DNA from 3 places in the Paenibacillus sp. 2TAB26 genome. Region 3 is predicted to be linked to each of the others. Evidence: riboswitches for the same ligand, from Rfam matches in the RefSeq annotation. Region 3 holds a riboswitch; each other region holds the start of a gene.
The links. Region 3 has a riboswitch for ZMP and ZTP ahead of rpiB (ribose 5-phosphate isomerase B). Riboswitches for the same ligand answer to the same signal wherever they lie in the genome.
Positions count from the first base shown of each region.

Region 1: linked by a shared signal. The riboswitch ahead of AB4Z50_RS11350 (IMP cyclohydrolase) and the one ahead of rpiB (ribose 5-phosphate isomerase B) in region 3 are both predicted to bind ZMP and ZTP.
Region 2: linked by a shared signal. The riboswitch ahead of AB4Z50_RS23355 (bifunctional 5,10-methylenetetrahydrofolate dehydrogenase/5,10-methenyltetrahydrofolate cyclohydrolase) and the one ahead of rpiB (ribose 5-phosphate isomerase B) in region 3 are both predicted to bind ZMP and ZTP.

Region 1 covers NZ_JBFRGC010000009.1:10,283-16,313, reverse strand. Annotated here, with positions in the region: gene AB4Z50_RS11365 (SDR family NAD(P)-dependent oxidoreductase) at 1-310, shown strand, start outside; gene AB4Z50_RS11360 (DEAD/DEAH box helicase) at 336-1,754, shown strand; gene AB4Z50_RS11355 (S-layer homology domain-containing protein) at 1,867-3,105, shown strand; ZMP/ZTP riboswitch at 3,335-3,414, shown strand; gene AB4Z50_RS11350 (IMP cyclohydrolase) at 3,474-4,187, shown strand; gene AB4Z50_RS11345 (hypothetical protein) at 4,442-5,173, shown strand; gene AB4Z50_RS11340 (S-layer homology domain-containing protein) at 5,337-6,031, shown strand, end outside.
Region 2 covers NZ_JBFRGC010000021.1:122,742-128,772, forward strand. Annotated here, with positions in the region: gene AB4Z50_RS23345 (ABC transporter ATP-binding protein) at 1-1,297, opposite strand, end outside; gene AB4Z50_RS23350 (ABC transporter ATP-binding protein) at 1,301-3,004, opposite strand; ZMP/ZTP riboswitch at 3,207-3,285, shown strand; gene AB4Z50_RS23355 (bifunctional 5,10-methylenetetrahydrofolate dehydrogenase/5,10-methenyltetrahydrofolate cyclohydrolase) at 3,351-4,196, shown strand; gene AB4Z50_RS23360 (sugar-binding transcriptional regulator) at 4,274-5,230, opposite strand; gene AB4Z50_RS23365 (5'-nucleotidase C-terminal domain-containing protein) at 5,402-6,031, opposite strand, start outside.
Region 3 covers NZ_JBFRGC010000001.1:169,976-176,006, reverse strand. Annotated here, with positions in the region: gene glyA (serine hydroxymethyltransferase) at 655-1,902, opposite strand; gene AB4Z50_RS00770 (TIGR01440 family protein) at 2,001-2,606, opposite strand; gene rpiB (ribose 5-phosphate isomerase B) at 2,623-3,081, opposite strand; ZMP/ZTP riboswitch at 3,180-3,260, opposite strand; gene AB4Z50_RS00760 (low molecular weight protein arginine phosphatase) at 3,344-3,922, opposite strand; gene AB4Z50_RS00755 (manganese efflux pump MntP) at 4,065-4,625, opposite strand; gene AB4Z50_RS00750 (L-threonylcarbamoyladenylate synthase) at 4,749-5,810, opposite strand; gene spoIIR (stage II sporulation protein R) at 5,935-6,031, opposite strand, start outside.

The DNA of each region.
Region 1 (6,031 bases), on a different contig from region 3:
TGCTGTGCTTGGCTTTACTAATGCACTTCGCATGGAGCTTCGGGAGCAGGGAATTCAGGTATCTGCGGTTAATCCAGGTCCAATAGATACGCCTTTTTTCTCGCTGGCTGATCCTTCCGGCTCTTACGTTAAAAATGTCAATTGGTTTATGATGAAGCCAGAATATGTAGTCAAAAAAATCATTCGTTTAATCGAGCGGAGAAAAGCCGAGCTTGACCTGCCGAAAACCGCAGCTTTTGGTATTAAACTATATCAATTGCTGCCGCGAACCATTGATCGGCTATTCGGCGGTATGTTAAATCGAAAATAAAGGTTTAAATGAGAGAGGATTAAAAATGAGTAAGCACACATGGTATGAAATAGGAATTAATGAACTGCTGTCGGATAAGCTCACAGCAAATGGAATTATTGAACCAACGGATGTACAGGCAAATACGATTCCGATATTGCTTGGAGGCAGCGACGTTTCAGCGAGGTCGCAGACGGGCACAGGTAAAACGCTCGCGTATTTGTTGCCGCTTCTTCAGAAGCTGAATTCGCATTCAAGCGCGATTCAAGCGATTATTTTGGCTCCAACACAGGAGCTTGCGATGCAAATCGTTCGTGTAGCAGAAGTGTACGCGGAGCCGCTGAACATTCGCGTTCAGCAATTGATTGGCGGAGCAGCATTAAAGCGGCAGGTAGAGAAATTGAAGCTGCGCCCGCAGCTGGTTATTGGAACACCAGGGCGAATTCACGAATTGCTTAAGCTGCGCAAGCTCAAGCTGAATGATGTGAAAAATGTTGTAGTTGATGAAGCGGATCAAGTATTTCAGCTCGGCTCGACAAAAGAGGTCGAGATCATTTTGCATAGTGTCGGTAAAGAGCACCAAATTGCTTTTTTCTCCGCGACATATCCGGATCAAATGGCTCGTTTTGAAGGACGCTGGATGAAAAACCCAGAACGTATTCAGGTTACGCCGGAGCATACCGTATCACAAACGATCGATAATTATTTTATCGTTAGCGATAAGCGTGATAAAACCGATACGGCAAGAAGACTTGTTCGCTTGCTGAACCCGGCCTCTGCGCTGCTTTTCCTAAATGATACCGACAACATTTCCAACTGGGAATCGAAGCTAAGTTATGAAGGCTTTACTGTTGAGGCTTTGTATGGGGATGCGGATAAACAGCGCCGTGCAGCAACATTAACACGTTTTCGCGAGGGTCGCTGCCAATTGCTGCTAGCTACGGATGTTGCGGCTAGAGGCCTTGATATTGAAGGTCTGCCGCTCGTCATTCAGCTTGATCCTGCATCGGATGCGGATCATTATGTGCATCGAGCAGGACGAACGGGCCGTATGGGACGTCCTGGTACAGTCGTTTCCATTGTTACGCCGCAGGAGCTGTTTATTATGGAGAAATTCCGCAAGCAGCTGGGCATCGAATTGACAGAACGGACAATGTTCAGAGGAAAGCTTCTTAGCGAGGAAGAGCTGCGAGAAGCAACAAAACCGTTTGCGGCTCGCCATGAAGCGAAGCTTGCAGATCGCTCAGAAGCGTTGCAAACGAAGCGAGCTGCAGAGAATAAAAGTGCAGCTGCTGCTCCGAAACAAACGAAGCTTGTAGAGACGAAAGCAGTAACTGCTCCGCCGAAACCAAAGCCAGCAGCGAAGCCTGCTCCTAAGAAAGTGGAGCGAAAGCGCGAAGGCAAAAACAAAGGTGCTCCTAAGTGGTTGAAAGCTAAACGCGAGGCCGATAAGGAACAATCATAAAAATTTATTTTGAAAGCCACCCTCTTAAATCGATCTGCCTCTCCCGAAACGTATGGGCGAAGGTAAAAAATGCGGCAAAACCCGCAATCGAAAAAGGAGTGTGGCTTTCTTGATGAAACAAACCATGTGGAAAAAGACAGCAATTTCTTCGCTTGCGCTGCTAATGCTTGCAGGCGGTGCGACGTCAGCTTTTGCAGATGGCGGTAAAGGCAAAGGGCATGATGGCGATCGTAATGATGATAAAGGCCGTCATGAGGACAAGGATGACAAGTATGACAAGGACGATAAACATAAAGTAACATGGCAATTTCAAGATGAGGACGATCTGAAGTGGGCTATGGAATACATTATGCGGTTAGCGTCGAAGGGCGTATTTACTGGCTACGAGGATGGTACATTTAAGCCTAATCAGAAAATCAACCGTATTGAAACGTTGACTGCTGCTGTCAGATTGATGGGTCTTCGCTCACAAGCGGAATCAGCAGATAAAATGAAAACGGATTTGCAATTTAATGACGGGGATAAAATCGCAAAAAAATACCCTTGGGCTGTTGGTTACGTTGCAGTAGCGCTGGAGAACGATCTATTCTCTGAGACTGAATCGGAAGTGAAACCGGAAGCAAACGCGACAAGACTTTGGTCTACGATTCTTCTCGTAAAAGCGCTTAAACTGGAAGACGAAGCGAAGGCGCTCAATAATACGAAGCTTGACTTTAAGGATGCAAAAGAGATCCCTGCTGGATCTGTAGGTTATGTTGCTCTTGCTTTGAAGAAAGGTATTATTACCGGCTACAATGATAAGAATGGAAAAACGTTCCGTCCTAATCAACCAGTAACCCGTGCAGAGCTGGCAGCGCTTCTCGATCGCACAGATACGGAAATGCCTAATCATGATGCACAAGCCATTACTGGCAAGCTAAAAGCAGCTCCTGCTGATGGCAAGTTGACGGTTGTTAAAGGAGATAACACGGAGGTTTCACTAGCATTAGACTCGAATGCGTTTATTTTCCGAGATGATAAAAAATCGCCAGTGAGCTCACTCCGAGCAGGTGATGAGGTACTCGTTCGTACGTATCTTAATCGTATCGTATTTATTGAAGTAACGAAGTCGGCTCCTGTTAGTACAGCTTTCTCGGAGAACGGAATTATTAATACATTAACGTTCAACAATCAGGCGAAATTGACGACGGTTTCTCTCATTACTCGATATGAAAACTCACAGGCAGTTGTCACAACATTCAGCATTGATCCAAGTGTAGTCATCACAGGTGACTCCTCGCAGCTGAAGGCTGGTCAATATGTACAAGTAAAAGGCGACAATGGTACAGTTAAATCAATTGAAGTGAAATAAGGTTTATATAAGTGAAGGGCTGTCCTGAAAGTAGATTTTTCTACTTTTGGAACAGCCCTTTTTTCATTGCTCAACAATCAAAAATATAGCTTGCGAATCCAGCAGCGCTTAGTTTTCTGCATAATAAGCACGATACAGTTCGTTAGAAAATATACGCGTTAACTTTCATAGTTAGTCTGTAAAAGAGCTTGATTTCAATTGCGATATCGAACTATAATAAATGTAAATTTTAGGTAGGTGTAACTGGCGTAAACGTGGATGACCACGAGGGAGCACCTATTTCATATGTCGTGCGCCTGGGCAAAGTATTTGATCGATGATCAAATGCTTTTTTTATTTTCAGATAAAATAAAAAGGTTGAGGTGAGTATGTTGCAATCCTATGAAGATCAGTTATTTAATAATCCGTATCCTGGTAGAACAATAATCGTGGGGATGAGCCCGTCAGGAAAACACTTTGTTCAAGTGTATTGGATAATGGGCAGAAGCGTGAACAGTCGCAACCGAATCTTTGAGCATAATGATCAGTTTGTAAAAAATAGAGCATATGATGCGGCAAAAATGGAAGACCCTTCATTGATTATTTATGATCCGATAAAGAGTATAAATGGGATGCACATCATTTCCAATGGAGATCAGACTGAAACCATCTATGAAGCTTATGGCAAAAAAGAAACGTTTGAAGATGCATTAAAAAGCAGAAAGTTTGAACCGGATGCTCCCCATTATACACCGCGTATTTCCGGTATTATTGATACTGAATCAGCTGTATACAGCTTGTCCATTTTGAAAACAAGGCAAAACGATCCGTCATTTTGCATTCGTCATTTCTTTCATTACGATTCTTTTACAAAAGGAATAGGTCATTGCATTCACACTTATAAAGGTGAAGAAAATGGTATTTTGAGATCTCTTGAAGGTGAACCGCTGGAGGTTCCTTTATTTGATTCAATGGATGAAACGGCTCAATTTTACTGGAGCAGCATAAACGCAGATCATAAAATTTCATTGCTTGTGAAGTTTATTCATACCGATGATCGTAAGGTGGAATTTAAAATAATAAATAAAAATCAGACGTTTTAGTGTCTATATAATTAATTCCGACAAAAACGATGGGAAAAATTTAAATAATCGTTGACAGGGTCGTTTTTGAGGAATAATATAGGAATATATTCAAAGTGAGTTGAAAAACCATTTTGTAGGATGACAAAAGAAGATAATCTACTGGACCACCAGAGATTCAATAGGAGCGCAGTTCTGCGCCTTGTTGGGTCTCCTTTTTTTATCCAAAAAAACAAAAAAGCTCAAAGAGCGAAGCGAAAGGGATGTTTACAATCATGAAAAAACTAACACTAACATTAATTTCTGCAACAGTAGCCTTCTCAGCCCTAACCTATGTTGTCGTATCTGCCAAACAGGCGCAAGGTGCGCCTGCGGTGAAGGACAACGCTGCAATTGTTACCGAAGCAAAGGAAGAGAATCAATCCAAAATCATTACCGTTTCTGACACAGAGAAAAAATCAGAAGTAAACACAGCTGCAGCAGAAGGCGAAAAACAACCACAAACAAAAACGGCGGACACGATAGAGGCAAATAAACCTGAAGCAGAAAAAGCAGATGCGAAACAAGAAGATAAATCCAAAGTTACTCTTGCTGTAGATAAGAAGGAAGAGGCACCTGCAGCTAAAGCGGCAGCAGCAAAGGAAGAGCCGGCGGCTAAAGCAAATACATCGGTTGAAAAAACAGCAACACAGCCGAAAGAAGCTGCCCAGCCTAAAGCAGCAACGACCGTAAAAGAAGAAAGCCAGCCTAAAGCTGCAGCCGTTGTGAAAGAAGAGCCAAAAGCAGCAGCACCTGCTGCGAAAGAAGAAACACAATCGAAACCAGCGGAGTCAGCTGCGAAAGAAGAAACGAAACCATCTAAATCGGTCTCATTTGTGAAAAAAGATACGGTACAGCCGAAAGCACCATCATCCTCAGAGGCTCCTGCTTCATCCTCTTCATCATCATCATCGTCTTCCGAAGGTCAACAGCCAGCACCATCGACAACGGAAGAAGAAATCTGCTAGAAACAAGAAATACGTATTCATGAGTTATGAAATGGGGGTGGTCATAAGAGGCAGATCAGCCTCTTATGACCGGCTCCCTGCACGAGATCTTGAAGCGACTAGTGGAGTATACATATTTCACACTTGGCACATCGACAAAATTTGATGAAAACGAGGAATGAACATGAAATTACAATTTAATACATCCAAAAGATGGTTAGCTCTTATATTGGCTGCGTTATTAATTTTGCCAGCTGCCAATATCGTTAATGCCAATCCAGCTTCGGAAACTCTAGTAAATAGCGGCGCCAGCCATTATAACTATTTTAATAATGTGTATGATCATTTGGATGATGAGAACCATATTCTTCAAACGGTAACGTATGAAGATATTATTAATCTCTTTGACAGCGAAGGCACGTATGTTGTGTTGTTTGGCGGAGCTTGGAGCGATAAAACACAAGCGAATATTGGCTTTATTAATCAGGTGGCGAAGCAATATGGCGTAAAAACCATCTATAACTTTGATACGAGGTTAGATGGGAAATCACTAGAAATTGCGGAAACGCAAACGAAAGAAATCAAAGTTGGCAACAACACTTTTGATTTTGCAGAAGCGTATGTCGAGCTGGTCAAAAAATATTTAAAGAACCTCGATGAAGTACTTCCAGCAGGAGATATCGTTAGCTATACAAAAAAAGACAGCAAGGGCACAGTAATTTCAGAAGGCTCAGCGAAAAAAATTGAAGCACCATTCCTGTTTGTGTATAACAAAAAGAAAATTGTTTCCTCTTTGGCTTCAACGAATGTATGGAACGATTACTTAACAAATGGTGTTTTGGACACGGGCAAAGTAGATGCTTACAAAGCAAAAGTGAG
Region 2 (6,031 bases), on a different contig from region 3:
TATTCTCACGAATGGTACCCGAGAACAAATGGGCATCCTGCAGCACGATTCCAAGCTGTTTACGCAAGCTGTTTTTGTCTATCGTGCAAATGTCTTCGTCATCAATCAGTATTTGACCGTCCTTGATCTCATAGAATCGCCCAATCAGATTAATGATTGTAGTCTTGCCGGCTCCAGTTGGACCCACTAGCGCAACGGTCTCTCCCGGCTTCGCAATAAAGGAGATGTTATTAAGCGCTGCGGTTCCGTCATTATATTCAAACCGCACATCGCGAAACTCTACCTTGCCGCCAATCGATTCCATCTCTCTCACGGACTTGGGTTCTTCATATTCTGATGGAATATCCATCATCTCAAACACCCGCTCCGCGCCTGCTACCCCCGACTGAATCATATTGTATTGATTGGCGACCTCATTCAAAGGGCCGGAGAATTGCTTTGAATAACCGAGAAAGCTTATGATGACGTCCACTGATGCGTGGCCGTGAATCGCCAGCCAGCCGCCGACACCTGCAATGATCAAATAGCTGATATGACCAAACATGTTCATGAACGGGCCCATCGTACCCGAATAAATTTGGGCTTTGGTTCCGACTTTCTTCAGCTTCGCATTAGCGGCGCTGAACTGCTCAGCCATTCGCTCCTCTTGATGAAACAGGGCTACGACCTTCTGTCCCGATACCGTCTCCTCGATAAAGCCGTTAAGCCCGCCAAGCTCCTGCTGCTGTCCTTTGAATTGACGCTGTGTTACCTTCGCAATTCGCTTCGTTACCAAAACAATGACCGGAATAACAATGAGTGCTACAAGCGTTAGCCACACATTTAAGAAAAGCATCATCGCGAACGAACCTATGAGCATGATGACGCTTGAGATGATCTGAATTAAGCTTTGGTTCAGCGTATTCGTAACATTGTCGATGTCATTTGTCGTGCGGCTCATGAGCTCTCCGTGATTTTTACTTGCAAAAAACGGAATAGGCAGCTTCTGCAAATGATTAAATAATTCCTTGCGAAGGCTCCATACGGTCCGCTGCGACACATCAGCTAAATATAGGGCTTGAAGCCAGCTGACTAAGCTGCCAGCCGCGTATATGCCAAACATAAGCAAACAAATAGAAAGCAGCCCATCGTATCGCTTCGCAATAATATAATCATCCAAAGCTTTGCCCAAAAAATAAGGACCAGCGAGCGTAAGTCCTGCGGCAACTATCGTTAGTGCAATAACCGCCAGCAGTCTAGCGCGGCCATGAAGCAAATAAGTTCCAATTCTTCTTAATGTCGTTAGCGTATGATTCATCTATCAAGCTCCTTGCTGGGAAAAGGCCATTTTCTGGTATAGCTTGCTTTGTTCAAGAAGCTCCTGATGCGTGCCAATGGCTGTAATTCGACCATTCTCAAGCACGATAATCCGATTTGCCTGCTGTACGGATGCAATTCGCTGACCAATGATAAGACAAGTGCTGCTCTTCATAATCTCTTGCAACGATTTGCGTATGAGTAAATCCGTTCTCAGATCAACCGCGCTTGTACAATCATCAAGGATCACAATTTTGGGTTTCAGCAGCAACGTCCTAGCAATGGACAACCGCTGCTTTTGGCCGCCGGACAGATTGACCCCGCGCTGGCCAAGCAGCGTATCATAGCCATTCTCCAGCTTCATAATGAATGCATGAGCCTCAGCTGCCTTGGCTGCTGCCTCTATTTCATCCTGACTCGCATCCGGCTTGCCATAGCTGATATTGTCACGAATGGTTCCACTGAACAGATGCGCCTGCTGGAGCACCATTCCGATTTGGCCATGCAGCTCTGCAGAAGCGATCTCGTTAATCGGATAGGAATCAATGCGGATCATTCCCTCTGTCGCTTCATAAAACCTTGGAATGAGGCTGACCAGCGTTGATTTTCCTGAGCCGTTCACCCCTACGATCCCAATCGTCTCGCCCGGCTCTATATCCAGATCTATGTCGTGAAGTATGTTTTTCTCCGAGCCTTCGTAGCAGAAGCTCACATGGTCAAAAGTTATTCTGCCAGCTTGAATTTTTTTGGACTGCTCGTTAGCTTTTCGTTCAGCTGTCCATTTATCTGCCGGAACCTCCAATATCTCGTTAATGCGGTCAGCAGAAGCCTTGGCCCGAGAGATTGCAATCAATTGATTTCCAAGTCCTAGAGTAGAAAAGAGAAGCTGTGTAATATAAGTTAAAAAGGCGGCGAGACTGCCCACCGACAGCGCCCCGTGCTCAGAGAGCATTCCGCCATACCATAATGCAGCTACAATACTAAAATTAAGAATGATCGACACAAGCGGCGTATTAAGCGCAACGATCTTAGCTGCTTTTAGACTGGCATGCAGTAGATTTGAGTTCGTTTCATTAAAACGTTCTTCCTCGTAATCGGACCTTACAAATGCTTTCACAACGCGGATACCAGACAAGTTTTCTTGCATCACGGTATTCACTTGATCAAGCCGGTGCTGCATCATTGAAAACAGAGGAACGGTAATCCGAGTTGTAATGATGAGGAAGAGAGCTAATAAGGGTATCATTGCGAGCAAAATAATAGACAGGCGCGGGCTTATTACAAAAGCCATGACCAGACTGCCGATAATAATAAATGAATTTCGTGCAAATACGCGGAGCAGCAGCAATACTAAGTTCTGAATTTGTGTGACATCGCCCGTCAGTCTCGTCACGATAGAGCCTGAACCAAAACGGTCAAGCGATCGAAGCGAYAGCGACTGGATTTTTTGAAACAGCTCCTGCCTCAGATCAGCTCCAAAGTTTTGCGACGCTATCGTCGAGAACACCGTACAGCCGACACCTGCTATTAGTCCGATTAATGCGGCGATCAGCATTTTGGGCGCGGTGTTCGCGATTGCTGTGAGATCACCTGCTATAACGCCCTCATTCACAATGCTCACCATGAACCGCGGCTGCAGCAAATCCATGAACACCTCTAGCAGCATAAACAACGGTGCCAGCACAGCGCTCAGCCAATATTTCCTCAAAAATCTTGTGAGCTTTAACAACTTACCACCTCTATCTCCCATCATTTTGCGCAAACTGCAATAAAGAGGGCAGCGCGACCCGCTCCCTCTTGGTAAAGTAATTATAGCATCCATCCTCTCGTTTCTACACCTAAATAATCATAAAATTACGTTAATGACTCGCTTTTGAACTTTCCACCTGTTAAAATCAAAATACCAATAAAAAGCTGTGCGTAACTGGCGGAACATGGGCAACCATGAGGAAGCGCACAGATCATTAGCCGTACGCCTGGGCAAAGGTAAGGGGACATACCCCTTGCCTTTTTATGTTTTTTTAACATTTATTTATAAGGGGCTGAGGTAGAAGATGACGGAAAAACTGATTTTGGATGGAGCCATTGTGGCCGATGCTATTAAAGAGCAGCTGAAAGCAAGGGTTGAGACTCTTAGCACGCGGGGAATCATTCCATGCTTAGCGACAATACTAGTAGGCGATGACCCTGCCTCTGAAACCTACGTTCGAATGAAGGGAAATGCATGCAAGCGGCTTGGCATTGATTCCAAACGTATTCATTTGAACAAAAACATATCCACAGATGATTTAATTGATGTTATTTTGCAGCTTAATGCAGACCCGCTTATTCACGGCATCCTCTTGCAGCACCCTGTACCGCATCAAATTGATGAGCGTGCTGCCTTTGAAGCGATTAGTATCCATAAGGATGTTGATGGTGTAACCGCGTTAGGTTTTGCTCAAAATGCATTTGGTTATGCCCAGTATCCGTCATGTACCCCTGCTGCTATTATGGCTATTCTTGATTACTATGAAATCAAGGTTGAAGGCAAACATGCCGTCGTCGTTGGACGAAGCCCGATTCTAGGCAAACCCGTTTCTCAGATGCTGCTGAACCGCAATGCAACCGTAACAACCTGTCATTCCAAAACAGAAAATTTAGCGGAGCTATTGCGCCTTGCCGATATCGTCGTTGCTGCAGTCGGCAAACCAAGCTTTATTCAAGGGGAATGGATTCGCGATGGCGCTGTAGTGCTTGATGCAGGGTACAATAAAGGGAATATTGGGGACGTTGACTACGAGGCATGTCTAGCAAAAGCAAGTGCGATCACCCCTGTGCCAGCAGGCGTAGGTCCTGTTACGATCGCCACGCTTCTGAAGCATACGGTTGACTCCGCTGAGCGATTTGCACTTCATTAAGAGATATAGGAAGAAAAACGAGGGGATCTTATTTGCTGCTTTGCAGCTAAGATCCCCTCGTTCGTTCTATAGGATGTCTACACATCCCGTTCTAATAAATACCTCGCTGTAAACTGATCGGTAATGAGTACATTCGTGTAGCCGCCGCGCAGCGCGCCATAAATGCCATCTACCTTCTTCGCTCCGCCTGCCACAAGTATCGACTGGTCCTTGCGTTTCAGTTCATCGAGACTGATTCCAATCGTGCGCTGGTTCATGAGTGTTGAACAAATATTTCCTGTAATATCGATATAGCGTGAGCATATATCGCCAGCTGCCTTCTCGCGAATAATTTCCAGATCGGAATCTGTGAAATAATTGGCTCTAATTAATACAGAATCATCCGTAGGGGCTCCCACGGTTACAACGGCAATATTAGAAAGCTTCCCTAGCTCCAAAATATTGCGGATATGGCGATCCGATTCAATCGTCCGCTTCACAACCTCATGGTCAACAAGCGCCGGCAGCGGAATAAAGTAAGGTATCGTATGAAAAGCCTTGCCGAATAAATGAACAATTTCATAAGCGTATGTATTGGTTTCCGAATGGCTAACCCCGCCGTTGAGCTGCACGACCTTAACGTCGCGAACCGGCTTATCCTTAAGCTGAGAAGCCATTTGAAAGAGCGTCGTTCCCCACGTTGTCGCAATGATATCGCCATCTTTTACCGTATCGTATAAATAGTTCGCTGCCGCTTCGCCAATATACCTTTTTACGATGCTGTCCTCATACTGCGGCACAGAAACGATAACCGCTTTTTTCAGCCCAAACTTCGCTTCCAAACGATTCGCCAGAACAAAATTGTTTTCGTTCGGGTGTACGATTTTTATTTGAACGTACCCCTCATCCTTAGCCTGCTGTAAAAATCTTGATATCGTAGGGCGCGATACCCCCAGCTTCTGAGCGATTTCTTCCTGATTATAATCCAGTTCATAATACAGCCTTGCTACATCAATCATTTTGCTAAGCTTATCATCCAGTCGATCATCAGCCATCCAAGTTTCACTCTTTCTATTTATGTCTAGAAATGCAAACGGTATCTACTCCCTCTAATTTAACATAGGTTTCAAATGAAGTGTCGCCTTCTTTGTATGAAAACAACAAATCTTACTAAAAAAAACGTCCCACCCCACTCTTATCAAGTGGAATAGGACGCTTTTGCTTAATTAAATTCCGTTTCTTCCTTCATACTCTAGTGCGGACAAAATCAGTGTAACCACATCTGCTCTTGTTGCATTTTTCTTAGGTGCAAATTTATTGCCGCCCATGCCTGCTACTAGTCCTTCGGCTTGTGCCGCAGCGATATAAGGACGTGCCCATACAGGAATGTCACTCAAATCAGCAAACGTCGGCTTCGCCTTCGGATCCACTTTAATGCCTAGTGCGCGAACAAGAATTACGGTCATTTCCGTTCTTGTTAATTCACTTGATGGTCGAAGCGTATTATCCTCGTAGCCTGCAATGACCTTATCCTCGATAAGCTGTGCAAAGAAGGAGCGTGCCCATGCAGGAACTTGGTCCGCATCTGCAAAGTCCAGCTTGCTTGTCGACGATTCAAGCTTCAGCGCTCTGCCAACCATTGTAATAAATTGTGCTCTTGTTGCGGTGTCTCCAGGGTGGAACGTGCCGTCTCCATACCCATTAACAAACCCAATTTCCACTGCCTTCGCAATAGCATCTGCAGCCCAGTGGCCGCGTACATCACTAAATGTGATGGATGGTGTTGGCGTTGGTGTCGTCACCGGCGGTGTCGTCGGTGTTGGCGTTGGTGTCGGCGTCGGTGTTGTCACCGGCGG
Region 3 (6,031 bases):
ACACAAACGTTTGCATCTTCTTCTAGCTTGTCCAATGCAAATATACGTATCCTCTTGAGCAATGCTAAACATTTTCCCCATTTAAACAATGAGTTTAAATATAATAATAAATTTCACTATACAACCATGTTAATTATTTATCAAGAATATGTAAGCTGTAAATTTTTGTTTATAATTACTTTTATACACTGTTCTTTAACACATTAACGCGTTTATTCAATTAATTATTCTGTTGCGTTAATGCTGTACAGCGTTTATTCGGTTAATTATTTTAATAATATTTCACTTTAATATTTTTACAGTCATTTATTTACAAAAATAGCACTAATGATTAAAAATACAGATTAAATTGAAAATCCTTTATATTTCCATTTTGTTTTAAATTACATATATATTCCACAAATATATAATGTGTTTTTTCGGTATTTATACTATAACATAAATAATAACGACCATTATATTTAATTATTATTTTTCGGTTGTGCAAAATGAACGTTTTTTCATTTCAACATTGACGTTTGATCATTTATTCTAAGCAGCTTCTAACTGTATTATTTTTTTAGATATATTATTTATGCACGGCATATAATCAAAAAAAGACCTATTCATGCATATGCACAAATAGGTCTTTTTTTATTAATAATATATTTATGATTAGTAAGTCATGCCAGGGTAAAGTGGGTATTGTGCCGTAAGATCACGAACCATGCCGCGCGCTTTGGAGAGCACCTCTTGATCTTGAGGGCTGTTAAGCACAAGTGCAATAACCTCAGCAATAACCTTCATTGCGTTCTCTTCCATGCCGCGAGCTGTCGCTGCAGGTGTACCAATACGAATACCGGATGTTACAAACGGGCTTGTTGGATCAAACGGAATGGCATTTTTGTTTACCGTAATGCCTACTTCATCAAGCACATGTTCTGCTACTTTTCCTGTAATGTTCAGATTACGTGTGTCGAGCAGCATCAAGTGATTGTCTGTTCCGCCAGATACGATATTAAAGCCTTTTGCAACAAGCTCTTCCGAAAGAACTTTAGCGTTCTTAACAACTTGGGTTGCGTATTGCTTGAATTCAGGTTGAAGCGCCTCGCCGAAAGCTACTGCTTTAGCAGCGATAATATGCATCAAAGGACCGCCTTGCGAGCCTGGGAAAACTGCTTTATCAATCGCAGCAGCCCAAGGTTGACGACAAAGGATCATACCGCCGCGAGGTCCGCGAAGGGTTTTGTGTGTTGTAGTTGTTACAAAATGCGCATGAGGCACTGGGCTCGGGTGAAGGCCTGCAGCAACCAAACCAGCGATGTGAGCCATATCAACCATAAACAATGCGCCTACATCATTAGCAATTTTGCCAAGCTTCTCGAAATCGATTGTGCGCGGATATGCACTAGCGCCTGCAACGATCAAACGAGGACGGTGCTTGAAAGCAAGCTTGCGAACTTCTTCATAATCAATAGTGAAGGAATCTTCTTGTACACCATATGCAACAAAGTTATAAAGCAATCCAGATGCATTAACAGGGCTGCCGTGTGTCAAATGTCCGCCATGTGCTAGATTCATACCAAGCACAGTGTCGCCAGGCTGCAAAGCTGCAAGGTAAACAGCCATGTTCGCTTGTGCGCCGGAGTGTGGTTGCACGTTCGCGTGCTCAGCGCCAAAAAGCTCTTTTGCACGGTTGCGGGCAATATCCTCAACGATGTCAACATGCTCACAACCGCCATAGAAACGTTTGCTTGGGTAACCTTCTGCATATTTGTTCGTCAAAACGCTTCCCATAGCTTCCAATACCGCTTCGCTAACGATGTTCTCGGATGCGATTAGCTCGATATTGTCACGTTGACGAGTAAGTTCTAGTCCTAGAGCTTTCAATACTTCTGGGTCTTGTTTGCGCAAATTTTCCATGATTAAATTCCTCCTCAAATTAGATACACTTTATCAAGCAAAAACGTCTTCGGTGTCCTTTAGACGCTGAAAATCAAAATATTATAGCTATTAATCAACTATTCGCAAGTTCCAGCAGATTGCTCCGCCGTTAGATTCTCGCTAAGCTCGTATACTGCTCGGGAGCCGCCTATTAACTTTGGCCTAGTGATAGCCATCGTGACATGAGCTCCGCCAATTTCACGAATCGTCGGACGAACGGGAACAGCCACCCGCTTCAAATGCATACCGATAAACGTATCACCAATATCGATGCCCGCATGCGCCTGCACCGTTTCCACCAAACAAGGTTCCTTCAGCTGGCGATAGGCATAAGCTGCCATGGATCCGCCCGCTTTAGGCACTGGCACTGCACCTACAATATCAAGCCCCAATCGTTCTGCGGAAGCTTGATCGATGACAAGCGCGCGATTCAGATGCTCACAGCATTGATAAACGGGAATAAAGCCAACTTCGCTGCGAACCGCTTCAACGCCTGCGTAAATTTGTGCAGCCGTTTCAATGGTGCCCGAAGTCCCGATGCGATGACCAAGAACCTCACTAGTACTTACACCGATTACTAGCAGCTGACTCATACCAAGCTTGCCTGCCGCTGCCAGTTCCCGAACAATTTGCTTAACCTGTTCTGCAATGCTTCCTAGCTGTACGTTTTCGTCTACGTTCATTGCGAATGCCCCCTAATTAGGACTGGCTGCTGTACTGTTCTTCAATTTGTTTCACTTTACTAACACGACCGACATGACGTTCTCCATTTGAGAACGGCGTTTCAAGCCATATGCGAATAATTTCGAGTGCCACTCCAGGACCGATCACTCGTTCCCCAAGCGCCAAAACATTAGTATCATTATGCTCCCGAGTTGCTTTGGCTGAGAACATATCATTCACAAGCGCACAGCGGATGCCGCGTACTTTATTAGCCGCAATCGACATGCCGATACCTGTTCCACAAATGAGTATACCTCGCTCTGCTTTGCCGCTCGTAACAAGGTCGCATACGGGCAATGCATAGTCCGGATAATCGACGGATTGGTCACAGTTGCAACCAAGATCTTCAATTTCATGACCAAGCGATTGAAGAAACGGTACAACTTCATCCTTCAAACGATAACCTGCATGGTCAGCACCAATAGCAATTTTCAACGCAAAAGACCTCCTTAGAAATGAAACATCACAGTGCTAGTATACCTATTTTTGCCCAAAAAGACGAAAAAAGAGCAAGACATGCTTATTAGCATGCTGCTCTTTGCCCAGGCGACCGGCCGTATATTCCGATGCTCCACCGTGGTTACCCACTTCCGTCGCCAGTTACATCGGAAACCGTATATTGTCATTTTATTATATCTTATACAGCTACAAAAATCAATCGAATGGGAGTAAAAATGACTTCTGCAACCCTGAATACTTATCTTTTGGCAAGCTTGTCCAGCAGCTTGACGAGCGCGTCCTCAATTTCGTTAGCACTGCTGCTGTATATAGCAAGCGAGCCTCCGAAAGGATCAACGATGTCAAAGCTCGGTATGCGACGCTCCAGCTCAAGCAATCGTCTTCTCTCGCCGGTCGTCAGCTGTTGGCCAAGCGCCTGCTTCATATGAAGCTCTGTATAAAGCTGCTCCAGCTCCTCAATATCCGCGAGCACTTGTGCGTCTTGATTTGCATATTCCTTTAACGTATAGATTTTGTCAACCGCTTCGGGATGCCATTGCAGCAAACCACGCTTATGATTGACCGTCATTGTCAAAATAATATCAGCCCAACCAACCGCCTCGCTCGTCAGCGCCAGCGACGTGCTCTTGTGCTCGATGTCCCGCTGCCTAAGAGTCTCCACAGCATGAGCCGACACGGGCAGTCCGTCAATTGTAGATATGCCTGCGGAGCGAACGGCTACGGTGATCCCTCTTAGAGCAGCCATTCGGCGAAGCATAGCCTCTGCCATCGGTGAGCGGCATGTATTGCCTGTACATACAAATAAAATACGTTTCACACTGCCAACTCCTTTTTGCACGTTATTCCAAGCTGTTCAACGATTAAGCGAAAACACCTGCAGCGTTCCTTAGATGCTAAAGCAGCTTTGACTTGAAATTTAAAATAAGACTGCAATATTGTTCTGCTTTCTTACTTATATTCTAAAAGATAAACAAGATGCCGAACACGAACAAAATTCCTCCGCCTATGGCCTCGCCATATTCGCCAAGTTGACCGCTGACTTTACGCCCCAGCATTAAACCACATATCGACATCAGCCCGCCGAGCAGACCGATAAGTAAAACCGTCATCAACATGTTTGCAGCGAACATCCCAAGCGTAATGCCTACTGAGAACGAGTCGATACTGACGCTAAGCGAAAGCACGAGCAAGCCCCAAAAAGATTTATGGTCAAAAGATTGAACCGCCTCGCCGCGCAGCGAGCTATAAATCATATGTCCGCCGAGCAGCACTAGCAAAATGCCTGCCGCAGTCGTGGCTACATCTCCAAGCAAGGAGCCCACGTATTGACCTGTAAAAATACCTGCCAGCGGCATGATCATATGAAACAACGCAATTACAATGCCAAGCTTCAAAACATCTCGCAGCCTTATGCCTTTGAGCCCTATTCCGAGTCCCAGAGAAAATGCGTCTAGACTGAGTGCCACCGCAATAATAAGCAGCGTCAAAAACTGTCCAGCTTGTAATTGTGCTTCAATCACAGCCTATCTCCCCCATGTCCGCTTGTAGTCTTTACCAAACATATGCGGACATGAGGACAAACATACTAGTGCGGTTTCAAGCTAATTTTGTTTCAAAAATGATCGTTCCCCTTACAGTGCTTTCTATACACGAATAATTCGGTTTCCAGCCGCTTTGGCCAACCGATTCATAAGCGCTGCGCCGATCCCATGCTCCGTGCAGGCCTCTGCCCAAATACGCTGAGCGCCTGCCCCGTCAAAATCACGCAATGCGGCATAAAGCTGGTGTGCTGCTGTGCCAAGCTCCGCCTCGCTTCCTAATGAGAAAACATGATCTGCATCGTAGCGATTCAATCTCTCTTCGAAAGCAAGTACGCCAGTTACCTCGCCGCGCTTCTTTGCAGCTTCTACTTGATCTTGAATGTAAGCTGCGACAGCTTCAAAATGGCCTTGCACAAGCTCAAGCTCCCCTTGTGGCGCATAATGAGTATATTTCATGCCTGGTGATCGCGGAGCCGACTCCGGTTCTTCTATCGAGGCACTATCAATCAACGCATGGGGTGCCGCTTCTTGAAGCGCTTCGCGCGTAATGCCGCCTGGCCGTAAAATACGAATGCCATGCTCGCCAGCAAGCTCAATTACAGTAGATTCCAGGCCGACGCCTGTTGCACCGTCATCAACAAGACCATCGATTCGCCCATCCAAATCCTCCAGCACATGCTCAGCAAGTGTTGGGCTTGGCCTTCCAGAACGATTGGCACTTGGTGCAGCAATTGGACAATCTGCGATCTCAAGCAGCGCAAGCGCTGTTCTATGATCCGGTATTCGAATACCAACGGTAGACAGTCCAGCCGTTACGAGCGGCGATAACGCATCCTCACGAACGGGCAGTACAATGGTAAGTGGCCCTGGCCAAAACTGTTCCATCAACGATGAAGCCAGCTCCGAATACGGCAGCACCAGCTCATCTAACTGCTTGCGACCCGCAATATGCACAATGAGAGGGTTGTCCGATGGACGTCCCTTTGCGGTGAATATCCGCTCAACCGCCGCCGAGCTGCGAGCATCCGCGCCAAGCCCATAAACCGTCTCCGTAGGGAAAGCAATAATACCGCCTTCTCTTAATTGGCTGGCAGCTTCCGATAATTGTTCGCGCAGCTGAGAATCATGAGCCTGCTTTACGCGCCATACATTTGTTTTAGTCATCTCTATCCTTCAATCCTTGCTCTTAATTGAAATTGTTCATTCATTCGTTATTATAGCATAAGCACCCGCAAACAAGCAGAAACGACAACTGCACCTTTACATTCAAAGGTGCAGCTGTCGTTTCTTATGAAAACAGTGATTTAATCCAATTGATAAAAGATTCGATCATTTCCCAAATAAAAAATTTTGCTTCCGGCGCTTCGCCTTGGGAAGGAGTATCT